2 regions of the Orenia marismortui DSM 5156 genome follow, and region 2 is predicted to be linked to the other one. Evidence: riboswitches for the same ligand, from Rfam matches in the RefSeq annotation. Region 2 holds a riboswitch; the other holds the start of a gene.

Region 1 (12,262 bases), on a different contig from region 2:
GCATAGATATTTAAAAAAAGAAGATTCAAAATATTATACCTTTACCACAACTATAGCAGGAGATGAGTTTGATAAATTAAATGGTCAAGACTACAAATTTATTGCTTATCGCTTAACTGGAAATTGGTATAAGGTATATCTAAATAACATATTAATTGGTTCTGTAGGTGATATAGACACAGGTCAGAGTAATATTTGGAATTCATTATCGGTCTTTTCTATTGATAAAAAGTTAGTGAGAGAAGATAATAAGATAAGAATTGAGATTAATGGTGATTATGAAGTTGGACTATTGAATTTTCCTATTATAGTTAGCAATAGTTATTTAGGAAACAAAATTTTAACTTGCTTTAATTTTTTTACTGATAATTTTAATATATTTGTTATTGGAATTTTAGTTTCTGGTATTATAAGGTTATTAATTATTTATATCTTCGATAAAACCTTGGGCAAAGAATATCTATATTATTGTTTAGCTGGGATATCAATGTTAGTTGCTATTTTGAACCAGTTGACTATTATTCACTTGCCAATGTCTTTTATTAACTTTAAGCGCTTTATTATTATAGGCAATTCTTTGGCAGTATTCTTTATTTCCTTAGCTATTTATGAAAGATTTAAAAGGAAATATAATTTATTCTTAGCTTATATCTTATTGTTGATTTTATTTTTTTCTCTAATTGTATCTTCAGATATGATAGAGTTGAAAAAATATTTCTATATTATCAATATTTTGAGCTTAGTTAATGCTTTTGCCTGGTTATGTGCAATGGTAGAATATGTGAAAGACTCTTATGAGGTTAAAGCATTATTTATAGGAACAATTTTTGGTAGTTATGATATCATAAATAATCTAGTTTTAGATAATACTTTTTATGGTATGAGAATTGAGGTTTTCCGTTTTATTATTTTTGCGATGACAATTATTTTATTAATTGTGTTTCATTATGTAGAATTACATAAGAGAATAGAGGATGAAAAGAATAAATGTAAGTTGATGTATGAGAGAGCTATTAAGGATCAAATGACCGGTATCTATAATCATCAATATATTATTAATAAATTGGAAGAGACTAAAAAATTCTTTTCTTTGATTATGATTGATTTGGATAACTTTAAAGAGATAAATGATAATTATGGCCATCAGATGGGGGATTTTGTAATCAAATATGCAGCAGAAGAGATGAAAAAGAATATTAGAGCAGATGATCTATTAGGTAGATATGGTGGTGATGAATTCATTATTGTATTATTTGGTTGTGAAAGGGAAGCTGCTCATCATATTTCTGCTAGAATCAAACAGGATATTGAAAGTCCTCATTATAGTCCTGAGGGGATAAAATTAGAAGTAACAGCTTCTATTGGTATTTATAGTAGTTATGGAGATGATGATTGGAAAGATGCAATTAATAAGGCAGACCAGGCACTTTATTCTGCTAAAAGAGGTGGAAAATCAAAAATTAATACTTATTAATTAAATTGAAAAAAGCTATTAGTAGCTCGCTACTAATAGCTTTTTCTTTTTTTATTTCAAATTCAATTATAACTTAGTCATTTATGACTAGAACTTAAAAGTAAATATGATCTCATTCAATTTAATTTTTAATGATAAATTACTTTAAATAAAAAATAATACTCTATTTCACAATACCATCTATAACTTCTAATAATATATCTGATCTGCTAGCAGACATAATATGTATACCATCTATCTTAACATAGGCATCCTGAAGAAACTCTCTAGCAATCTTAATACCTTCATTTTCATCTTTATCTTTCATTCTTTCTAAAATAGAAGGGTCAATTTCGATACCTGGTACTTTATTAGCCAAATATTTAGCCATTGAATAACTAGTTAAAGGCAAGATACCAATTAAAATTGGAATGTTAAAATCTTTAGTTTTATCTAAGAATCTATCTAATAAATCCAGATCATAACAAGGTTGAGTTTGGATAAAATCTGCCCCAGCATCAATCTTTACTTTTAATCGTTCAATCTCTTTATCTAAATCTTCAGCTCCTAGATTAGCAGCAGTAGCAACTATTAAGTCTGTATTTCCTTTCAATTCATTATCATTGATATCAGAGCCAGCATTTAATTTCTGTACTGCTTTAATTAAGCTAATAGAGTTGCTATCAAAAACGGCTTTGGCTTGGGGATGATCACCTGCAGTAGGATCATCGCCAGTAATAGCTAGGATATTTTTAATGCCAAGTCTAGATGCTCCTAGTAGTTCTCCTTGTAAAGCGATAATATTCTTATCACGGCAGGTAATATGTGGAATAGTCTCTAGTCCAGTCTCTTCTTGAATTAAATGACTAGCAATAACTGAGCTAAGTTTCATTTTAGCCATAGGAGAATCACAGATATTTACTGCATCTACTTTTCCTTTTAATTCATCAGCCACTCTAAACATTTTACTACAATCTGTTCCTTTGGGTGGAGTCAACTCCCCTGTAATGACAAACTCCTTTTTCTTTAATTTATCTTTTAATAGCATATTTATCTACTCCCTTCTCAATACTCAATAATACACTTTATTTATATCTTTTTCTCTTTTCTTCTATAAGCCTAGTAATTTTTTTGCTGTTTTGACTGCTTCAACTGCATTAGAAGAATATTCTGCACCAATATTATCTGCATATTCTTTGGTTACTACAGCTCCACCAACCATAACTTTAATATTGGAGTTATTCTTCTTTAATTCTTCTGTGATTTCTTCCATTCTAGGCATAGTAGTAGTCATTAAAGCACTTAAACAGATGATATCAGCTTTTTTAGCTAGGGCGGTAGAGATAATAGTTTTGTTGCTTACATCTTTACCTAGATCAATAATCTCAAATCCATTATTCTGTAACATAACCTTAACAATATTCTTACCGATATCATGAACATCACCTTTGACTGTAGCTATAACAATCGTACCTAAATTTTCACTACTGCCTTCCTTAGCTAAGATAGGTTTTAACTTAGCAAAGGAATTTTGCATTGCTTCAGCTCCTAGCATTAGTTGGGGTAAAAAGTAGATCCCTTCATCATATTTATCTCCAACCTCTTGAATACCAGGAATTAAAGCTTGATTAATAATCTCTAAAGCAGTATATTTATCTAAGGCTGTTTCAATATTAGCGACAATATTGTCCTTATCACCATTTAGAACTTGGAGGTGGATTTGAGTTAGAATATCTATTTCTTTCTTATCATTATTAATTTCATCTTGCTTTTCTTTAATCTTATCTTCTTCTTTTTTTTGCCCATAAGTATTTAAATAGCGTTTACTACTAACATCACGATTTACTAAGATATCACTAGCTAGTAGAGTAGCTTTCATCTCTTCAACAGTCGGATCCAGAATAGGGGCATTAAGCCCTGCTTGAATAGCCATAGCTAAGAAGGCGGTATTAACCTTCTTTCTATCTGGTAATCCAAAGGAGATATTACTAACTCCTAATACAGCAGCAAGGCCCAATTCTTCTTTGATTAGACGAATTGCTTTTAGAGTTTCTTGAACACCTTCTTGTTGTGCACTTGCTGTTAGGGTCAGGGTATCGATTAATATATTCTCTCTTCTTATACCTAATTCTTCAGCTCGTTTAACTATTTTACGTGCCACCTTTAGTCTACCTTCAGCAGTTTTAGGGATTCCATTCTCATCTAGAGTTAATCCTAAAACAGCAGCTCCATATTTCTTAGCTAGAGGTAAGACAGTATTTAGACTATCTTCTTCACCATTAACTGAGTTAATTAAAGGTTTACCAACTACATTTTGTAGGGCAGTTTCTAAAACTTCTTGATTGGTAGTATCGATACAAATTGGCAAATTAACGAGATTTTGAACAGTAGTAACTGCTTTTTTCATAGTAGTTACTTGATCAATTTTAGGAACTCCGACATTGACATCAAGAATATCTGCTCCTGCATCAGCTTGTTTTTGGGCTTCTTGAGAAATAATTTTCATCTTAGATTCTTTTAATTCAGCAGATAACTCTTTACGTCCAGTTGGATTAATTCTTTCCCCAATAATTCTAGTAGGAAGGTGATCAGCAATAGCTACAGTTTTAGTCCTGCTAGCTAATTTAGTTGTTGCTATTCTAGTTCGTTTAACTGCTTTGAAATTCTTTGCTTTATCGGCTATTAACTTTATATATTCAGGTGTAGACCCACAGCAACCACCAATTATATTGATTCCTGCCTTAATAAATTTCTCAAGATAACTGGCCATTTCTTCAGCTTTCATAGGGAAGAGGGTGTTATTATCTTTATCTAAGATAGGTAAGCCTGCATTTGGTTCAACAGAAAGATATGTATCAGTATTTTGACCCATGATTTCAATAATCTTCAGTAAGCCCTCAGGCCCCATACTACAATTAGCCCCAATAACATCAACCCCAAGTCCTTCTAAGACTGTAATAGCAGTAATTGGATCTGTACCAGTCATTGTCTTTAAGCTATCTTCATAGGTCAAATGGCAGAGAATAGGTAAGTCAGTATTTTCCTTAACAGCTATAACAGCAGCTCTTGCTTCTTGTAAGTCTGTCATAGTTTCAATACTGATCAGATCTACACCAGCTTCTTCTAAAATTTTTGCTTGTTCAGCAAAGGCTTCATAAGCAACTTTAAAAGGAAGATCACCTATTGGTGCTATTAATTTGCCTGTAGGTCCCATGGAAGCTGCAATAATTGTGTCTTCTTCAGCTGCATCTTTAGCTAACTTTACAGCTTGACGGTTAATCTCTTCAACCTGATTACCTAAGCCATATTCCTCTAGTTTGATTCTACTTGCTCCAAAAGTATTGGTTTGAATAATATCACTACCAGCTTCAACATAACTACGATGTATCTCAGTTAAAATTGTGGGATTAGTTAAATTTAATTTTTCTGGACATTCACCAACTTCTAATCCTTTCTTATGTAATTGGGTTCCCATTGCACCATCTAAAACTAAAATTTCATCTTTTAATCTATCTAATAATCTACTCATCTACTATCTACTCCTTTCGATTTGGATGTTAGCTATTAACCAACATCTAATGGCTAGTGGCTAATTTATCATAAACACAAGTATCAAATTTACAGGAGGCACAGTGAAAATCACATTTTGCTTTATAAGAATTCTCATTAGTACCTAATCCAATGATGGCTGTAATAGATTTTTCTGGCTGTAAAATACAAGTTTTAGTAGCACTAATTCCTAATTTTTCACCATCAAGCACAGCTAATAGTTGAGGTTGAATATCTATTGCTAAATCACCATATCCTGGGCTATAACGCATTGTTTGGTGGGGGAGGTTTAATTCTTTGGACTTTTGAACAATTATCTGATTGATTTCATTAGCAACCTCTTCAGCAGCAATAGAAGCTATAGCATCCAAAATAGTTGCTGCTGCAAATTCTCCTTTTTCAAATAACTCTTTAACTTTATTTTCTAGGGAATTACCAATAGTTACACATAATAAAGCAACCTTTTCTTGTTTATCTAGTAAAGAAGTTATATCTTTACTTTGGAAGATTAATTTATCACCTAAATCAACTCTATTATCTTTTTTATTTAGTTTAAAATTGTTGATGATTTTATAAGCTCCCTGACAGTTTATTAAAGAGTAGGAGAGGTCAATTAAAGAGGAGATTAAAGTTTCAATTTTAGAATTTGAAATAGTACTTTCTCCATATCCTAATTGCCTTTTTACTTCTGATTTTGGTATTTTTATTGAAATATCTCTAATAATAATTTTGGCTTCCTCCTTTTATAAAGATTATAAAAATAAAAGAATCTCTTCGTAAGAGAAGAGATTCTAATTTATATTAAACCCTTCTCTTATCTTTCAGAAGATAAACTTCTGCAGGAATTGGCACCTTTCCCCAAATAGGGGTGGTTGCCGGGCTTCATCGGGCCTATCCCTCCACCACTCTCGATAAGAGTTATTTTATTATTTAATTTTATTTTAAATAAGTATAACATTAAATTTATATTTTGTCAAAAGATAAATTATTTTTAGGAATGACTGTGAAATAAGTGTATCTTTATATATATATGTATTATAAAAAATTTGAATTAGTCCTTTTAGATAATAGTATATTTTGATATACTAAAATAAAGTAATAGATTATAATTTTTTAAAAATAGTTGTTAGACGTCTAACTTGAAGGAGGGTTAAAATGAAAGAAGAATTAATTCAAAAGTTAGTTAAAGAAGCTAAAAAAGCAAGGGAAAATGCATATGTACCTTATTCAGAATTTAGGGTAGGAGCAGCAGTACTAACAAAGGATGGTAAAGTTCACACAGGATGTAATGTAGAAAATTCTTCTTATGGATTAAGTAATTGTGCTGAAAGAACGGCGATCTTTAAAGCTATATCTGAGGGAGAGATTGATTTTGAAGCTATTGCCATAGTAGCTGATACTGATAGAGCATGCCCACCTTGTGGAGCTTGTCGGCAAGTAATTGTTGAATTTGGTAAAGATATTGATGTGATCATGTCTAATTTAACAGGAGATATTATTATAAAAAAAGCTGATGATTTATTATGGGGATCTTTTTCCAATCAGGATTTAGGATAAATATAAAGAAAGTAATAAAGCCCAGTAGTTAATTTAAATTAACTACTGGGCTTTATTTTATTATTAAATCTTTAAATAGGACGAGTTATAATAGATATTTCAAAATTAAACTGTGATATTTGAAAATGATTATTATAATTATAATAAATTAGAAGAATTTTTTAATTTGATTAACATTTTTAACTAGAAGTGAATATAAATAAAGTGAAATTAGCTTAATGCAAGATTAGTTATTTATAAATGATTGTTGTGATATTAGTATAAAGAGACATTTTTAGGCTATAGGAGTTAGGTTATAGGGATTAGTAAGGTCTTCCTATCTCCTAACGCCTAACTACGAAACTGTCACTTTATCTATCAAATATTACATTTTTAGATTAGAACTTATGATTAATTTTTATTAAGAGAGGGGAAAGTTATGAACCCAGAAGAGAGGTATCAGAGCTGTAAAAAGGTTACTTTAGTTACTTTGATTGTTAACTTGCTATTATCGGTTGCAAAAGTAGCAATAGGAATTTTATTTTTTAGTCAAGCAATTATAGCCGATGGAATTCATTCTATTTCTGATGTGATATCAACTTTAGCAGTTTGGGTAGCAATTAGAATTTCTCGACAGCCAGCAGATAATGAACATCCCTATGGTCATGGAACAGTTGAGACTATTGCTGCTAAGTTTATAGGTATTATCTTGTTTTTAACCGGTCTAATTATTATTAAAGAGAGTATAATGACAATTCTTAAAGGAAATATAAGAGAGCCAGGTATATTAAATTTTTGGATAGCCTTTATTTCTATTTTGGCTAAAGAATGGATGTATAGATATACTTATCAGCAGGGGAAAAGCTTGAATAATAAAGCATTAATGGCTGATGCTTATCATCATCGTTCTGATGCTTTATCTTCAATTGCAGCATTAATTGGAGTAGTAGGGGCCAAAAGTGGTTATTTGATTGCTGATCCTATAGCTGGGTTGATAGTAGCCTTATTTATTATTCATATGGGTTACGAAATATTTATGGAGGCTATTGATGATTTAATGAATAAAGTAGATGATGAGTTATATCAACAGATTAGAGAAGTAGTTTCTACTCAAGCAGAGGTAATTGCTATCAGAGATTTGAGAGTTAGAAATCATGGACCAGATCTTTTTGTGGATTTGAGAATTGTTATTAACGATGAACTTTCAGTTGTAGAAGGTCATAGTATATCACGTGAAGTAGAAAGTAGGATAAAAAGAGAATTAGATATTGTTGAAGAGATATTAATTCATATTGATCCACTGAGTGTTCATAAGAAACTTAGCTTATAAAATATTTATTATTATATTTGATTTGCTAAAAAGAACTAAAATAAAATATAATATGAGTAGTTGCGACATTTTTTAACTTAGATTAAAGGTATATTAAAGCAAAAGAAGAAATAAATATAATAAAGGTATTTTTTTACTACATTTATTTATATAGTCAAATTTTAAATTAAAAAATATATAGAATTTTATAAGTTGGGAAGACTAATTAGCTATTGGGGGCAGAAAAAATGATAGACATCAGCAAGGAAATTAATGCTAAAATAGAAAAATTACGACAAGAGATGGTAGCAGCCAGATTAAAATATAACAGCAGTGATCATCCTAAGGTAATAAAGTTAAGTTTAGAGTTAGATAACTTAATTAATATATATACAAAGTTTTATGATTCAGGATTATATTTTTATTCTTAGTTAATTCTAAAACTTTCTTTTTAAAAAAAGAATATTTTACTAGTATCTTTTAAATACTAATAAAGTATTATATATAGACAAAAAAGGGGAGTTATTAATGGGGAAAAAAATACACGTTCACTGTACAGTAGATAATTGTCAATGGTGGGCTGAGAATAATCTATGTGTAGCAGAAAAAATATTAGTGGTAAGTGATGATTTTGCTAAAAAGCTACCAAATGAGGTTGATGTAGAACAGACCAATCAAATAGTCGATGATTTAGGACTATCACCAGTGAATGAATGTTATGAAAGCTGCTGTAAAACTTTTGTCCCACGTGATAAATATCAAAGGGGAATGGGAGCGACTGAATATAATAAAGTAGAAGTATAAGCTGACAGTTTATTGTCAGCTTTTTATCATATGATTTTAAATGAGATTATTAACTATAAAGATAGTTTTCTAATGTTGAATCTTTATTTGCTATTGCAAGAGCATGTTCTACTCCTACATATCTTAAATGCCAAGGCTCATATTGATATCCGGTAATCTCTTCTTTATCTTTAGGATATCTAATTATAAAACCATATGTTGGAGCATTCTTTTGTAGCCATCTTCCTTCTTTAGTTTCTCCAAACTCTTCAATTAATTTATAGTTTATTTTTGGACTAGAAACATCAATTGCTAATCCAGTTTGATGTTCACTATGTCCAGCATGAGCGCTATATTTATTAGCTGCTGTGACACCATCTTTTTTAGCATTATAGGCAAAGATATCTTTTTGACGCTGATAAGATCTATATGCAGAAACTCCTACAATATCAATCTTATCTTTTTTAGCTTGGGCAAATAATCTTTCTATTGCTCTTGCAGCAATCTTTTTCATCTGTTTTTTTGGTAGGTTTTCATTAAAGGAGAAAGGAATATTAGGAATAACAAGATCATCAGGGATAAATCCCTCAGTTAATCCCTGTTCTTTATTTACTAGTATTAAGGGGCTTGAAGGATCTTTTATTTCTAAGTCATTCTGCTTAGGATTTTTGGAGTTTCTTTTTTTATTCTTTGAATCAAGAAGCAGCTTATCTTTATTGGAATTTTTATCTTTTGCCAAAGTAAATTTACTAGGCTTTAAACCGCTGTAACCATCAACTAACAAAAGCAATAATATTAGAAATAATAACTTTTTCTTAATTTTCTTTCCCTCCTTTTGATTTTATTGAAAGATAATTTTTATTTAATTTAAAATAACAATTCCACTAACTATTGTATGTAAAAATCAAAGTTATTTGCAAGCATTGTTTATTAGTAATATATGTATTGATTTATATATTTGCTAATTTTTTTGTTTGATTTGGATAAACTTTAGATATCAGATAAGTTATGATATAATCATTTATAGTTATTTGTTAATGGGGGGGATTAGAGTTGAAGATAGGAGTTATTGGTCTAGGGGATATAGCACAAAAGGCCTATTTACCTATTATTGGAGTTAAAAGAGGAATTGAATTAGTTTTTTGTACTAGAAATGAAGAAAAGTTAAATTATTTAGCTGATAAATATAAAGTTAGTAGCAAAGTTAGAAGTATAGATGAACTAATAGAAAGTAATATTAAAGCTGCTTTTGTACATGCAGCTACTATAGCTCACGTATCAATTGTTGAAAAATTATTGAATAATAATATAGACGTATATGTAGATAAGCCAATATCCTATTCTATAGATGAATCAAGAAGGATTGTAAACTTAGCCAAAGAAAAAGGATTAAAGTTAATGATTGGATTTAATCGAAGGTATGCACCAATGTATCAGAAATTAAAAGAAATAGATAGTCCAGCAATGATCATGTTAGAAAAGAATAGATTATCTAAACCCCAAGAAGTACGTGAGGTTATTTATGATGATTTTATACATATTGTTGATACTATGAGATTTTTAGCTGGAGATGAAGCAGAAGATATTGTACAAAATATTACAGTAGATGGGATTGTAAAGGATAATTTACTTTATCAAGTTATAGTTAAATTAAGAGGAAAAAATTTAACTGTAATAGGTATTATGAATAGAGATAGTGGGGTAAATGAAGAAAATGCTCAAGTTATAGCATCAAATAATAAGGTTGTAGTTAAAGATTTAGTAGAGATGACTACTTATAAAGATGGTGAAGAAAAAATAACTAGGGTAAATGATTGGTCTCCAATGTTAGATAACAGAGGTTTTGCCAATATAATTGATTCATTTTTGAGTCTGATTAAAGAGGATAAAGCTAATATTTCTTCTATGTCTGATGCTTTAAAAACTCATGAGTTATGTGAATTAATTATAAGTAAGCTTCTTAAGAATTAATATCTTATTAGACATTAGTTATTATTGAAAGTATATAATCTTTATTCTAATCTATACTAAAATTAAAAATACTTTATTATTATGTGATGAAAGTCATATAAGGATCAGAGAAAATCAATTATAATATAATTGTAATAAATACGATATTATAAAATTCAAAAATAATTCAGGGGGTAATTACTATGAAAATAAAAAAAGAAGATACTATTTCTGAAGTGTTACAAAAATATCCAGAGGTTGCAGAGGTATTTATGTCCTTTGGTATGCATTGTTTAGGTTGTCCTACAGCTACTGGAGAATCAATAGAACAGGCAGTTATGGTACATGGGATTGATTTAGATGAAATGCTTAAAGCTTTAAATGAGAAAGCATCAGAATAGAATACACATAGTAGAAAAAACCCCTATATAGGGGTTTTTTCTTGCAATTAAAGAAAGATATCTATTATAATTAAATTAATAGATATATTAGGAGGAGATGAAGTGGGAGAAGCTATCTTAAAAGAACATCCTTATTTTAAAGAGTTAAAAGCAGCAGATTTGGCTGAGATAGATAAGTTAGTTATCACTAAAACCCATCAAAAGGGTGAAATTATATTTTTTGAGGGTGAAGTGGGAGAAGCCTTATTTTTAGTAAAATCCGGAAAAGTTAAGTTGCTTAAAATGGTTGAAAGCGGAGAAGAACAAATTATTAATATAGTTAAAAGAGGAGACATCTTTGCTGAGGTAGTATTATTTGATAATGGTGATTACCCTGCAACAGCAATAGCAATGGAAGATACAGAAATTGGAATGATCAAAGGTAAGGATATAGAAAAGTTAATGTATCAAATTCCTGAAATTGCTCTTAAGATATTAAAAGTAATGAGTAAAAGGTTAAGAAGAGCTCAACAGAGAATAAGGAATTTGGGATTGAAGGATACTACAAGTCGAACAGCAAGTGCTTTAGTTTATTTGGCTCAAGAACATGGGATTGGTGATGAGCTTCAAGTAGAGATTAATTTATCATTGACCCAGCAAGAATTGGCTAATATAATAGGGACTTCTAGAGAGACTGTATCAAGAGTTTTAAATAAGTTTAAAGATGACAATCTAATCTCTGTTTCTAGACAGAAGATAGTGATTAAAGATTTAGCGGGTCTAAAAGATATTATTTAGATTTAGCGAAAATTATATATTAATACATTTCAGTGATTATAATTAAAAAAGGAAGGTTTAATATGATAATCAGTATACTGGATTTAATTGTTTTAATATCAACATTGGTTATTTATGTAACTATTTATTTATTAGATAATAAGTTACCGAAGGTTTTGGAAATTAGAGATAAAAGTCAAATCCCTGTATTTAGTATTTCTAAAACTAAGTTTTATTATTTGATCTTTGGGATTGGAATTTATGTTTGGCTAATTGAATTTTTAATTTTAAATGATGCAGTTCTGCTAAGGTTATATTCTACAATATTAGCTCAATTAAATTTATTCTTTTTACTGATAATTAGTAATTTAGGTTATAGAAAATTGGGTAATTTTTTTGGAATAGCAAGTATGATATTATTTGTTTTGAGCGTGTTTTACTATATATAAGAATAATAAAAAGCAGCCTTTTGGCTGCTTTTTATTATTTATGTTAATGTTTTGTTAGTAGAAGAATTAATGGGAT
Region 2 (12,262 bases):
TTTTATTAGCTCCATTAGCTGGGATTTATATTGCTGATTATTATATCTACCGCAATAAACAGATTCATGTAGAAGATTTATTTAAAGGTGAAAGTAGCCGATATTGGTATCAAAATGGTTATAATAAAAAGGCGCTTCAGGTTTGGGTCTTGTGTGCTGCTCCAGCGATAGTAGGTAAATTTATCAGTAGTTTAGGATTTTTAGCTGAGAATGGTTGGATTATAGGGTTTATATTGTCTATTGTTGTATATCCGCTGATGATGAGAGAAGAAGAGAATTCAGTCTTATCAGAGGATGAGAATATGATGATTACTGAATTTTCAGCAGAGGAAGCAATTTAGATTTTAATGCTGGTCAAAATATTTTGACCAGCATTAAATAATTGATAATACTTCTAAAAGGAGTGGTATAGATGAGTTTATTAATTAAGAATGGAACTATTATTACTGCTACTGATACATTTAAAGCAGATTTATTAATAGAAGGGGAAAAGATTATAAGTATTGGAAAAGATCTAACAATAGAACAAGGAGAAATTATTGATGCTACAGATCAATATATTTTGCCAGGAGCTATAGATGTTCATACCCATTTAGAGATGCCCTTTGGAGGAACAGTCTCTGCTGATAGTTATGAAGCAGGAACTAGAGCAGCTGCTTGTGGTGGTGTGACTACAGTCTTTGATTTTGCTATCCAAAATGAAGGACAAGGTTTGATAGAAACGATTAATAAGCGAGATAAGTTATGTGCTCCTCAGGCTTGTGTAGATTATGCTTTTCATGTTGCAATAACTGATTTAAGAGCAGAAGTTTTAGGGGAATTAGAGGATGCTGTAGCTTATGGAGTCCCTAGTTTTAAAGCTTTTATGGCTTATAAGAAGGCAGGATTAATGATAGATGATGCTGTTTTGGCAGATTTATTAGAAAAATCAAAAGAGGTCAGAGCTTTAATTGGGGTTCATGCTGAAAATGCTGACTTAGTTGAAAGTAGAACTGAAAAATTTTTAGCAGAAGGAAAGACTTCGGCGTGGTATCATTATTTAAGTCGGCCAGAATTTGTAGAAGCAGAGGCCAATAAGCGAGCAATCCATTTAGCTAAATCCTTAGATGCTCCTATATATATTGTTCATCTGGCTAATGCAGAAGGGATGGATGAAGTCACCAAAGCTAGAGATGAAGGTTATGAAATTTATGCTGAAACCTGTCCTCAATATTTACATTTTACTAAAGAGGTCTATAAACGAGAAGATGGAAGAAATTTTGTCTGTTCACCACCTATGAAAAGCCAAGAGAGCCAAGCTGCTCTTTGGGAAGGGATTAAAAGAGGCGATATCTCTGTAGTGGCTACAGATCATTGCCCATTCCAGAGTGAAGAGAAGGATTGGGGTGAGGATGATTTTTCTAAGATTCCAAATGGATGTATGGGTGTAGAAAATTTATATCCTTATATGCTAAGTGAGGCTAATAAAGGCAGAATCTCTTTTAATAAGGTTGTTGAATTATGTTCAAGCAATCCAGCTAGAATTTTTGGTTGTGCGCCTGATAAAGGAACTATTGCCCCAGGAGCAGATGCAGATTTAGTTATTTATGATCCTAAGCAAGAATTTACTATTACTCAAGATAAGATGCATTCTGATGTTGACCATACTATCTGGGAAGGTCTACAATTAAAAGGTTATCCAAGGATGACTTTTTCTAGAGGTAGATTGGTATTTAAAGAAGGAAAATTTTTAGGAGAAGCTGGATGGGGTAACTTTATTAAGCGGAGTTTGGATAAATAGTCTATTAAGGGAGGGAAGTGCAATGGCAAAGAATCGAGAATTAACTCTAGATTTAGCTATTCAAGAGGCTGCTAGATGTCTATTATGTTATGATGCTCCTTGTTCTAAGGCTTGCCCTGGCAATCTTGACCCTGCCAGAAATATTCGTTCCTTACGTTTTAACAATTTGGCTGGTGCAGAAGATAGGTTAGAGGAAGCTAAATTATTGGGCAAAACTTGTTCTAGCAGTTGCAATAATAATAAATATTGTGAAAAGGCTTGTGTTAGAGGGAAATTGGATAGTGCAATTAAGATTAAAAATTTACAGCAATTTATCTTGGCTTCAAGCTTAACAGATTTGAAAGTAGGTGTGGGATAATGATTAATAAAGATTTATCAATAGAGTTTTGTGGTGTTAAAACAGAAAACCCCTTCTTTTTGGCCTCTGCACCTATTGCGAGTAATTATCAGATGATTGCTAAAGCTTTAGAAACTGGTTGGGGTGGTGTTGTATTTAAGACGGTGGGGCTATTTGTAGCAGATGAGGTTTCCCCTCGCTTTGATCATGTAAAAAAAGAAGGAACTCCCTTTTTGGGTTTTAAGAATTTAGAACAGATCTCAGAATATCCTTTAGAGAAGAATTTAGAGGAGATGAATAGGATTAAAAAGTCTTTTCCAGATAAAGTCTTGATTGCTTCTATCATGGCTGAAGAAGATCGGGATTGGACTAAATTGGCTAAATTAGTTACACAAGCTGGGGCAGATATTATAGAATGTAATTTTTCTTGCCCGCAAATGACCTCTGATAAGATGGGAGCTGATGTTGGACAGAATCCAGATTTGGTCAAATCCTATACTGCGGCTGTTAAACAGGGGAGTGATTTGCCGATTTTAGCCAAGATGACCCCTAATTTAGGGAGTATGATTCCTCCAGCCTTAGCGGCTATGGGTGGCGGAGCAACAGGTTTAGCGGCTATTAATACAATTAAAAGTATTACTAGAATTGATTTTGATAATCATATACCTTTACCAATAGTTAATGGTAAATCAGCAGTTTCTGGTTATTCGGGCAAGGCAGTTAAACCTATAGCCTTGAGATTTATCCATGAATTGGCCAGTTATCCTGATTTAAAGAAAGTACCAATCAGTGGGATTGGTGGAATTGAAAACTGGCAAGATGCCTTGGAATTTATTTTATTGGGTTCTAGTAATCTTCAGGTCTGTACAGCGGTAATGCAGTATGGATATCGGATTATAGAAGATATGATTAGTGGCTTGAGCCATTACATGGAGAAAAAGGGCTTTTCTAAATTAGATCAATTGGTCGGATTAGCTTTAGATAATGTAGTTTCAGCTGATAAGTTAGACCGTGATTTTATTATTTATCCTCAGATATCCAAAGAGAAATGTATTGGTTGTGGTCGTTGCTATATCTCTTGTGAAGATGGGGGGCATCAGGCGATTATTTGGTCTAAAACTAGAAGACCAACTGTTATTGAAGATAAATGTGTAGGTTGTCATCTATGCTCTCAAGTCTGCCCTGCGGAAGCTATTGGATATGGAGAAGTTGAATTTAAAGAAGGAAGAGAAAGAAAGTCCATAATTATATAATTTAAAAAGGATGATGATAATGAGTGCAAATATATTTTTAGCTCCACCAAGTATCTTTTATGGCACAGGAGCTATAATGGAAGCAAGTGATAAATTAGCAAGTTTAGGTAAAAAAGCTTTAATAGTCAGTGGTAAGTCTGCTGTTAGATTAGACTATGTTAAGCAGGTTACTGATATATTAGAACAGAGCAATATAGAATCTGTGGTTTATGATAATATAGATGCAGAACCAGATGATGGTCATGTTAGCAAGGGGGTTGAATTTTATCAGAGCAATTCCTGTGACTTTTTAATTGCGATCGGTGGAGGAAGCCCACTTGATGCTGCCAAAGCAATTGGGCTAATGTTGACTAACTCTGGTCAAATTAGTGATTATATGGGCCTTGGCAAGGTAAAAGAAGCGATTCCTCCATTAGTAGCTATCCCAACAACGGCTGGTACTGGTTCTGAAGTAACTCAATATACAATTATTAATGATATAAGTAATGATGTTAAGATGTTAATTGGAAGTCCATATTTGATTCCTAAAGTAGCTATTGTTGATCCTTTATTAACTGTCTCAGTACCAAGTGGGGTTACTGCTGCTACAGGAATAGATGCTTTAACCCATGCAATTGAAGGTTATACCTCTATTAAGAATCAACCTTTAACTGACAATTTAGCTTTATCAGCGATTAGTAGAATTGCCAATAATTTAAGGGTAGCTTGTAGTGAAGGTGATAATCAAGAGGCTCGTACAGAAATGATTTTAGCAGCAATGGAAGCTGGGATGGTTATTAATAACTCTTCTGTAACTTTAGTTCATGGGATGTCAAGACCTATTGGAGCTTTATTCCATGTTCCTCATGGGGTATCAAATGCTCTTTTATTAGGTGAATGTTTAGATTATGCTAAAGAAGGTCATCTAGAGAGGTTTTCTCAAGTAGCTAAAGCGATGGGAGTTAGTGATAAAGGTTCTGATTTAGAATTGGCTACAGCAGGTATAGAGGAGATTAAAAATCTTTGTGCTGATATTGGAATTCCTGATATTTTAGATTTAGGAATAGATAAAGAAGAATTTTTAGCTCAATTAGATAAGATGGCTAATGATGCCTTAGCCAGTGGTAGTCCGGCCAATACTTATTGCCAGCCTACTAAATCTGATATAATTGAAATTTATAAACAATTACTTTAGTTTATAAATCGTTAAACTTTTTAGCTGTAAAAGCAAATTGAGTAATGTAGGAGTAAATTACTTAGTTGTAACAAAATTAGAATTTCTTTTCATGGTATATACCATGAAAAGAAATTTGGTAGAAGTATAGAGGAGTAGCTTGAAAGTTTTTTTAGTCGCAGAGGTGGTCTTATTTTTAAAATAGATAGGAAATAAGTCTTTGGCCATTTAGCTAAAAACTTATTTCAACTATAATTATTAAATCATATCTATTAAAATAATCTCTGCGCTATACTTTGTAGTTAAATTTATTTGAGAAGAATCTTTTATTTGTACAGAATCCCCTTTTGCTAAATCATAGTTATCATTTAAATCTAAAGAGCCCTTAATAACAAATAGGTAAACTTTATGATTATCTTTTAAGGTATAGGATAACTCTTTGTTGCTTTCTAAGTTGGCTAGATAGATATCTACATCCTGATTTATACTTAAAGTACCTTCTCGGTTATTTCCGGAGATGATTGGGAGTAGGTTATTTAGTTGAGCATCTTTGCCAAAGTCTTTCTCTTCCCAGTTAGGCTTTATATTCTTGTCTTTAGATTCAAACCAAAGTTGAAGAAAATGAACTTCTTCATCTTCAGAGTAGTTATACTCTGTATGCTCAACCCCGCTACCAGCTGTTATTCTCTGAACCCCACCAGTATTTACTACTCCGACATTTCCAAGGCTATCTTCATGCCCTAATCTTCCTTGGATTACATAGCTTACAATCTCCATATTGCTATGAGGATGCATATCAAATCCTTCACCTGCTTTAATAATATCATCATTAAAAGCTTTTAATGCACCGAAACCTTGATCATTATCTTTGTCTTTTGGAAATGGAAAGCCTAATTTACATTCGATCCAATCTCTTTTAATTGTATAGCGCTTATTAGATGGAATTACTTTTATCATAATATTCTCCTCCATATAATTATACTAAAGTCGTCCTTTCTGAACTATGGAGAACTAGGTGTCAGAAAAAGACGACTTTGCTTGTTTTTTTATAGTTTAATCTATTAAACTGCGTTTAAATTATTTTCTTTATAACTATCTAATGAATTTACTACCCCTAAGCTCTCTTCGGGATAAGCTTCTAAAGAGTGGGTTGATAAATCTGAACCAAGTTCTTCTTGGGAAGCAGACATTCTAAAGCCAATAGTCTTGTCAATAGCATAATATACTATAAATCCTCCTGCTAAAGCTACAATTGCTGCAGATATAGTTCCTATTAGTTGAGAGGTGAAACTTAATCCTCCCATACCTCCAAAGATCTTATGAGTGAAGATTCCAGAAGCAATTCCACCCCAACTTCCTACTAAGCCATGTAATACAAAAACGCCTAAAACATCATCTATTTTAAATACTTCTGTTTCTATAGTAAAGCCTTTTACAAAGATAATTGAAGCTATTCCTCCAACGACAAAAGCAGCTAATGGATGATATAAGTTAGAACCTGCACAGACAGCAACTAAACCAGCTAAGGCACCATTGTGAATAAAGACAGGGTCATTTTTGGAGATGATTAGGGCGGTTATTATTCCACCAACCATGGCAAATAAAGAGTTAATTGCTACTAAGCCTGATATATCACCTAAATTTTGAGCACTCATTACATTAAATCCAAACCAACCTACAGCTAAAATCCAGCTTCCTAAAGCTAAAAAAGGTACATTGCTAATTGGAATAGGATGACTTTTTTCTTTACTATATCTTCCTTTTCTTGGTCCTAAGATTAAGATAGCTGGTAATGCAAGCCAACCTCCAAAGGAATGGACAACAACAGACCCAGCATAATCACTAAACTCAGTACCACCGATAGATTTGATGAAACTTTGAAACATTGTAGAATTTTGTCCCCAAATCAATGATTCAAAGAAAGGGTATAAGACTCCAGCAAAGACAGCTCCTGCGATAACTTGAGGCCAGAATTTTGCTCTTTCTGCAATCCCTCCTGAGATGATTGCAGGAATACAAGCTGCAAAAGTTAACAAAAAGAAGAATCTTACTAAATTAAATCCCATATCAACACTCATTAATTCACCAGCGGGTTTAATAAAATTTATACCATAAGCTATTGGAAAACCGATTAAGAAGTATACAACTGTTGAAACTGCCCAATCAGTTAATATTTTTACTAAGGCGTTTATTTGGTTTTTTCTTCTGACAGAGCCTACTTCTAAAAAGGCAAAACCAGCATGCATTGCAAATATCATTATTGCTCCTAATAATAAAAATAACACATTACTACTTTTGATCAAACTATTTAAGTTCATTTGAATTACTCCTTTGTTTATTTTATTTTAACTATAAATAATTATAAGCAACCTTACAATTAATGTCAAGTATTTTTACATAAACTTTACGCAAACTTCACGTTGGTTATTTTCTTTCTATCCTAGAGGTGATTATTTTCTGTTGTAGAAATATTATTCTAATGAGAGTATAGATTAAAGGAGGAATTATTAATGAGAAAGATAGAAGCAATAATCAAACCATCAAAATTAAATCTAGTCAAAGATGCATTAAATAAGATAGGAATAAAAGGGATGACTGTAACACAAGCTAAAGGTTTTGGAAGACAAAAAGGTAAAAAAGAGATTATCAGAGGTGCTGAGTATGAGGTTGATTTTTTATCTAAGGTCAAATTAGAGGTTGTCTGTAAAGAGGAAGATGTAGAGAAGATATTAGATGTTATTATTAGCAATGCTAAAACTGGTGAAATTGGGGATGGGAAGATATTTATTTATCCAGTTGAAGAGGTTGTTAGAATTAGAACTGGTGAAAGAGGAGAAACTGCGATATAAATATTATAATATTTATACCCAGACATATTTACAATGATATTATCAATACTTTGACTAAACAGCTAATTGTGTTAATTAACACAATTAGCTGTTTTTTTAGCATAAATACTTTATTTTAACCCTAAACTAAAAACTTAGAAACACAATTTAGACATCACTAAATATAATGAGAAAAAGAGGTGATATCTTTATGCTAAAGATGAAAGAGGAAGCTTTAAAGATAAAGGAGGAAATTATTAAAATTAGGCGACAGATTCATTCTAATCCAGAACTGGGATTTGAAGAATGGCAGACTTCAAAGTTAGTATCAGCTTATTTAAATTCTTTAGGATTGGAAGTTCAAGAAGGAATAGCTAAAACTGGGGTTGTAGGCTTCCTAGAAGGTAATAATAGGAATAAAGTTTTAGCAATTAGAGCCGATATGGATGCTTTGCCAATTCAGGAACAGAATGAATTTAAATATAAATCTCGGAATAAAGGAAAGATGCATGCTTGTGGTCATGATGCTCATACGGCAATGGTGTTAGGAGTGGCTAAATTATTAAGCAAGTTTAAAGCTGAACTAGAAGGGAGTGTTAAATTCATCTTCCAACCCAATGAAGAGCAATCTAAAATCCCTGGTGGAGCAGATACAATGATTGAAGAAGGAGTCTTAGAAAATCCCAGAGTTGAAGCTATATTGGGTATTCATGTTAATCCTCAAATTGAAGTAGGTTCTGTTGGCATTAAAGAAGGTTCAATTATGGCAGCTACAGATAAATTTAAAATAATAGTTAAGGGAGAAGGTGGGCATGGAGCAGCTCCCCATGAAACCATAGATGCTATAATTATAGCTGCTGATATAGTACAGAATCTACAAGCTATAGTAAGTAGGAGGATTAGCCCAGTAGAACCAGTAGTTTTAACTATAGGCAAGGTTTGCGGTGGTGAAAGCTATAATGTTATTGCTGATGAGATTGAGATAGAAGGAACAGTACGAACCGTTAATCCTGAAATTAGAGAGCAAATTCCTATGTTAATGGAGCAAACTATTGATGGGGTTACAGATATCTTTGGTGGTGATTATAGATTTGATTATCAATTTGGTCATTCTGTTTTGAATAATGATAGAGAACTGACTAATTTAGTAACTGAAGTGAGCAAAATAATAATTGGAGAAGAGAAGTCGATCATATTAAAAAACCCTTTAATGGCTGGAGAAGACTTTGCTAGTTATACTAAGGAGGTTCCTGGTTTTTTCTTGCATCTTGGAGTTAAGAATTCAGAGAGAAAGATATATCCTTGGCATCATTCGAAATTTAACCTTGATGAGGAGGCATTACCTCTAGGGATAGCTATTTTAACTCAGTCAGCAATTCAATATTTTAAGAATGTTTGATATTAGTTGATTTATATTTCGAATTTTTGATATAATTTAATAAGTTAATAATTAGGGAGGTTATAAATATGAAAGTTTTTAAAACTAGTGGAGTTTGTGCTAGAGAGATTAGATTTAAAATTAATGATAAAAATATTATTGAAAAAGTAAGCTTTATAGGTGGATGTAATGGAAATCAATCTGCTATTTCAGCTTTGGTAGAAGGACAGACAGTTAAGGAGGTAGCTAATAAGTTAGCAGGAATTGAATGTCGCAATGGAACGTCTTGTCCTGATCAGCTAAGTAAGGCATTAAAAAAATTGGCATAAATAAATTCGACTAAATCGGTTGACAAATAGATGTTTAGCTGATATTATACTAATAACTTAAATAAGTAACTCTTATCGAGAGAGGTGGAGGGACCGGCCCGATGAAACCCAGCAACCCCCCTGTTACAGGGAAAGGTGCTAATTCCTGATAGATAAGAGAAGACGGTAAAACTTCTTCTCTTATAAGAGAAGAAGTTTTTTATATTTAAGTAGCTTATCTTTGAATATATTTTTAAGTCTGAAAAAATAAAATTTAATTAAAAAAGTATTAGTAACGAAAAAGAAATAGTAGATAAGAAATTTTATCTTCTAAATTGCTTACTCATCACTCGTTACTGTTATCCAATCTTAAATTGAATGACTATATAGGTTCTTATCAAGAGAGGTGGAGGGACTGGCCCGATGAAACCCGGCAACCGCCCATTAAGGGAAAGGTGCTAATTCCTGATAGATAAGGAAGGAGATTAAAAATAAAACCCCCTCTTTTCTATCAGCTGAGAAGAGGGGAATTATTTTAATAAGGAGAGTAGGAAGTATTATGATTAAGATTAATAATTTAACAAAGATTTATCATAGCAAAGATAAGGAAGTAGTTGCTTTTGATAATATTAATCTAGAGATAGGTAAAGGGGAAATCTTTGGAGTAATTGGACCAAGTGGTGCGGGAAAAAGTACTTTAATTCGTTGTCTTAACTTACTAGAGAAGCCAACATCAGGAGAGGTTATTGTAGATGGTCAAGATATAACTAAATTAAGCACTTTAAAATTAAGAGAGGCAAGAAAAGAGATGGGAATGATCTTCCAAAGATTTAATCTGCTTAAATCAAGAACAGTAGCAGATAATGTTGCTTTCCCCCTAGAGATTACAGGGAAGAATAAAGGTGAAATTTCTACTAAAGTAAAAGAATTATTAGAGCTAGTTGGTCTTGCTGATAAAGCGGATAATTATCCTAGTCAATTAAGTGGGGGGCAACAGCAGAGGGTAGGAATTGCTAGAGCTTTAGCAAATGATCCTAAGGTGCTGCTTTGTGATGAGGCTACTTCAGCCTTAGATCCAGAAACAACCCACTCTATATTAGAGTTATTAGAAGAAATTAATGAAAAGTTAGGTATTACTATAGTTATAATCACTCATGAGATGGAAGTTATTAAGGAAATATGTACTAAGGTAGCTGTCTTAGATAAAGGTAAGCTAGCTGAGCAAGGTGATGTAATTGATATCTTTACTAAACCACAAGCAGAAGTTACTAAGAGGTTTATTCAAAGGATTATTAATGCTAATATACCTGAAGAACTATTATCGAGGGTAACTGTTGCCAATCCAGATAAGGGTAGATTGGTTAAGGTATCCTTTATTGGCGAATCAGCAGGAAAGCCCATGGTTTCAGAGTTGGTTCATAACTTTGCAATTGATGCTAATATACTCTATGGTAATATAGATAAAATTCAAGGAACACCTTTTGGGACTTTGATTATTGAGTTAACCTGTGAAGATTCATCATTAATAGAAAAAGGTATTAAATATTTGATTGAAGAGCTAGGAGTTAGGGTGGAGGTGATTGAGGATGAAAGAAGTGTTGTCTCTGCTGATTAAAGACAGTGGACTATTATGGGAAGGAATTTTACAGACATCATATATGGTTTCAATCTCAATGCTATTAGGTGCTTTATTTGGAATTCCTTTAGGTGTAGGAGTAGTTGTTACAGAAGAAGGTAATATTCTAGAAAATAAATCTATAAACTTTATATTAAGTACCTTTATAAATATTACCCGTTCTATTCCATTTATTATCCTGATGGTAGCTCTAATTCCCTTTACTAGAATTATAGTAGGGACTTCAATAGGAACTTCAGCAGCAGTAGTTTCATTGACTATTGGAGCTGTACCTTTTATCGGAAGAATTGTAGAAGGAGCATTAAAAGAAGTTGATGGTGGAGTGATAGAAGCTGCTCAAGCAATGGGGGCAAATCCTTGGGAGATTATAACTAAGGTACTATTACCAGAAGCTTTACCATCTTTAGTTTTAGGATTGACGATTACTGCTATCAGTTTGATCGGTTATTCGGCTATAGCAGGTGCTATTGGAGCAGGAGGTTTAGGAGATATAGCAATCCGTTATGGATACCATCGTTTCCAAACTGATATTATGCTTAAAACTGTTGTTTTATTAGTTATTATAGTTCAAATTATTCAAAATTTAGGAACTTATCTGGCCAGAAAATTAGATCATAGTTAAGACAAATTGACAATGTACAATTGATAATCTACAATTAATCTCTAGAAAATTAGTAGTTAATGTTTTTAATTGTACATTGTACATTATAAATTGTAAATTAATATTCTGAGGAGGAGAGAAGATGAAAAGAAATTTACTTGTTTTAGTATCTGTATTATTGGTAGGATTATTAGTAGTTGGATGTGGAGGAAGCAAAAAAGCTAGTGTTGAAGCAGATAAGATTGTAGTGGGTGCTACACCAGTACCCCATTCTGAAATATTAAATGATGTTGTGAAAGGATTATTAGAGAAGGAAGGAATTACTTTAGAGGTTAAAGAGTTTACTGATTATGTTACTCCTAACTTAGCATTAAGTGATGGAAGTATTGATGCGAACTTCTTCCAACATGTTCCTTATCTAAATAACTTTGCTGAAGAGAGAGGATTAGACTTAGTCTCTATTGCCAAGGTTCATGTTGAGCCGATTGGACTTTATTCAAAGAAAATTTCTAAGGTTGAAGAGTTAGAAGAAGGTTCAGTAATTGCAATTCCGAGTGATGCAACCAATGAAGGAAGAGCACTATTATTACTACAATCAAAAGGTTTGATTAAGTTAAGTGATAAAGCAGCTTTGACAGCTACTCCAGTAGATATTGTAGAGAATCCAAAGAATTTAGAGTTTAAAGAATTAGAGGCAGCTCAATTACCAAGAGTATTAAAGGATGTTACTGCTGCAATTATCAATACTAACTATGCTTTAGAGGCTGATTTAGTGCCAACCAAAGATGCATTAATTATTGAAGGTAGTGAATCGCCTTATGCTAATATCTTAGCTGTAAGAGCAGAAGATAAGAATAATGAAGTTCTACAAAAGTTAGTTAAAGCATTAAATTCTCCAGAGGTTAAAAAGTATCTCAAAGATAAATATAAAGGTGCGATTGTACCTGCATTTTAATTAAACAGACTAACCTGGCTACTGGCTTTTAGC

What was found. A riboswitch is a leader RNA that binds a small molecule or an ion and turns the genes downstream of it on or off. The one in region 2 is predicted to bind S-adenosylmethionine.
Region 1: another riboswitch for S-adenosylmethionine. It lies ahead of OREMA_RS19185 (hypothetical protein); the one in region 2 lies ahead of OREMA_RS0110615 (methionine ABC transporter ATP-binding protein).

Annotation. Positions count from the first base shown of each region.
Region 1 covers NZ_KB900618.1:218,529-230,790, reverse strand. Annotated here, with positions in the region: gene OREMA_RS0107140 (GGDEF domain-containing protein) at 1-1,474, shown strand, start outside; gene OREMA_RS0107135 (methylenetetrahydrofolate reductase) at 1,638-2,501, opposite strand; gene OREMA_RS0107130 (homocysteine S-methyltransferase family protein) at 2,565-4,982, opposite strand; gene OREMA_RS19185 (hypothetical protein) at 5,029-5,373, opposite strand; SAM riboswitch class I at 5,814-5,920, opposite strand; gene OREMA_RS0107115 (cytidine deaminase) at 6,158-6,559, shown strand; gene OREMA_RS0107110 (cation diffusion facilitator family transporter) at 6,978-7,868, shown strand; gene OREMA_RS0107105 (aspartyl-phosphate phosphatase Spo0E family protein) at 8,096-8,278, shown strand; gene OREMA_RS0107100 (DUF1540 domain-containing protein) at 8,376-8,651, shown strand; gene OREMA_RS0107095 (M15 family metallopeptidase) at 8,701-9,369, opposite strand; gene OREMA_RS0107090 (Gfo/Idh/MocA family protein) at 9,684-10,601, shown strand; gene OREMA_RS0107085 (DUF1858 domain-containing protein) at 10,784-10,981, shown strand; gene OREMA_RS0107080 (Crp/Fnr family transcriptional regulator) at 11,084-11,758, shown strand; gene OREMA_RS0107075 (hypothetical protein) at 11,821-12,186, shown strand.
Region 2 covers NZ_KB900620.1:251,574-263,835, reverse strand. Annotated here, with positions in the region: gene OREMA_RS0110665 (NCS1 family nucleobase:cation symporter-1) at 1-341, shown strand, start outside; gene hydA (dihydropyrimidinase) at 413-1,780, shown strand; gene OREMA_RS0110655 (hypothetical protein) at 1,803-2,138, shown strand; gene preA (NAD-dependent dihydropyrimidine dehydrogenase subunit PreA) at 2,138-3,370, shown strand; gene OREMA_RS0110645 (iron-containing alcohol dehydrogenase) at 3,390-4,544, shown strand; gene OREMA_RS0110640 (pirin family protein) at 4,782-5,480, opposite strand; gene OREMA_RS17675 (ammonium transporter) at 5,585-6,841, opposite strand; gene OREMA_RS0110630 (P-II family nitrogen regulator) at 7,034-7,372, shown strand; gene OREMA_RS0110625 (M20 metallopeptidase family protein) at 7,563-8,750, shown strand; gene OREMA_RS0110620 (TIGR03905 family TSCPD domain-containing protein) at 8,819-9,058, shown strand; SAM riboswitch class I at 9,128-9,217, shown strand; SAM riboswitch class I at 9,429-9,516, shown strand; gene OREMA_RS0110615 (methionine ABC transporter ATP-binding protein) at 9,597-10,652, shown strand; gene OREMA_RS0110610 (methionine ABC transporter permease) at 10,624-11,295, shown strand; gene OREMA_RS0110605 (MetQ/NlpA family ABC transporter substrate-binding protein) at 11,417-12,229, shown strand.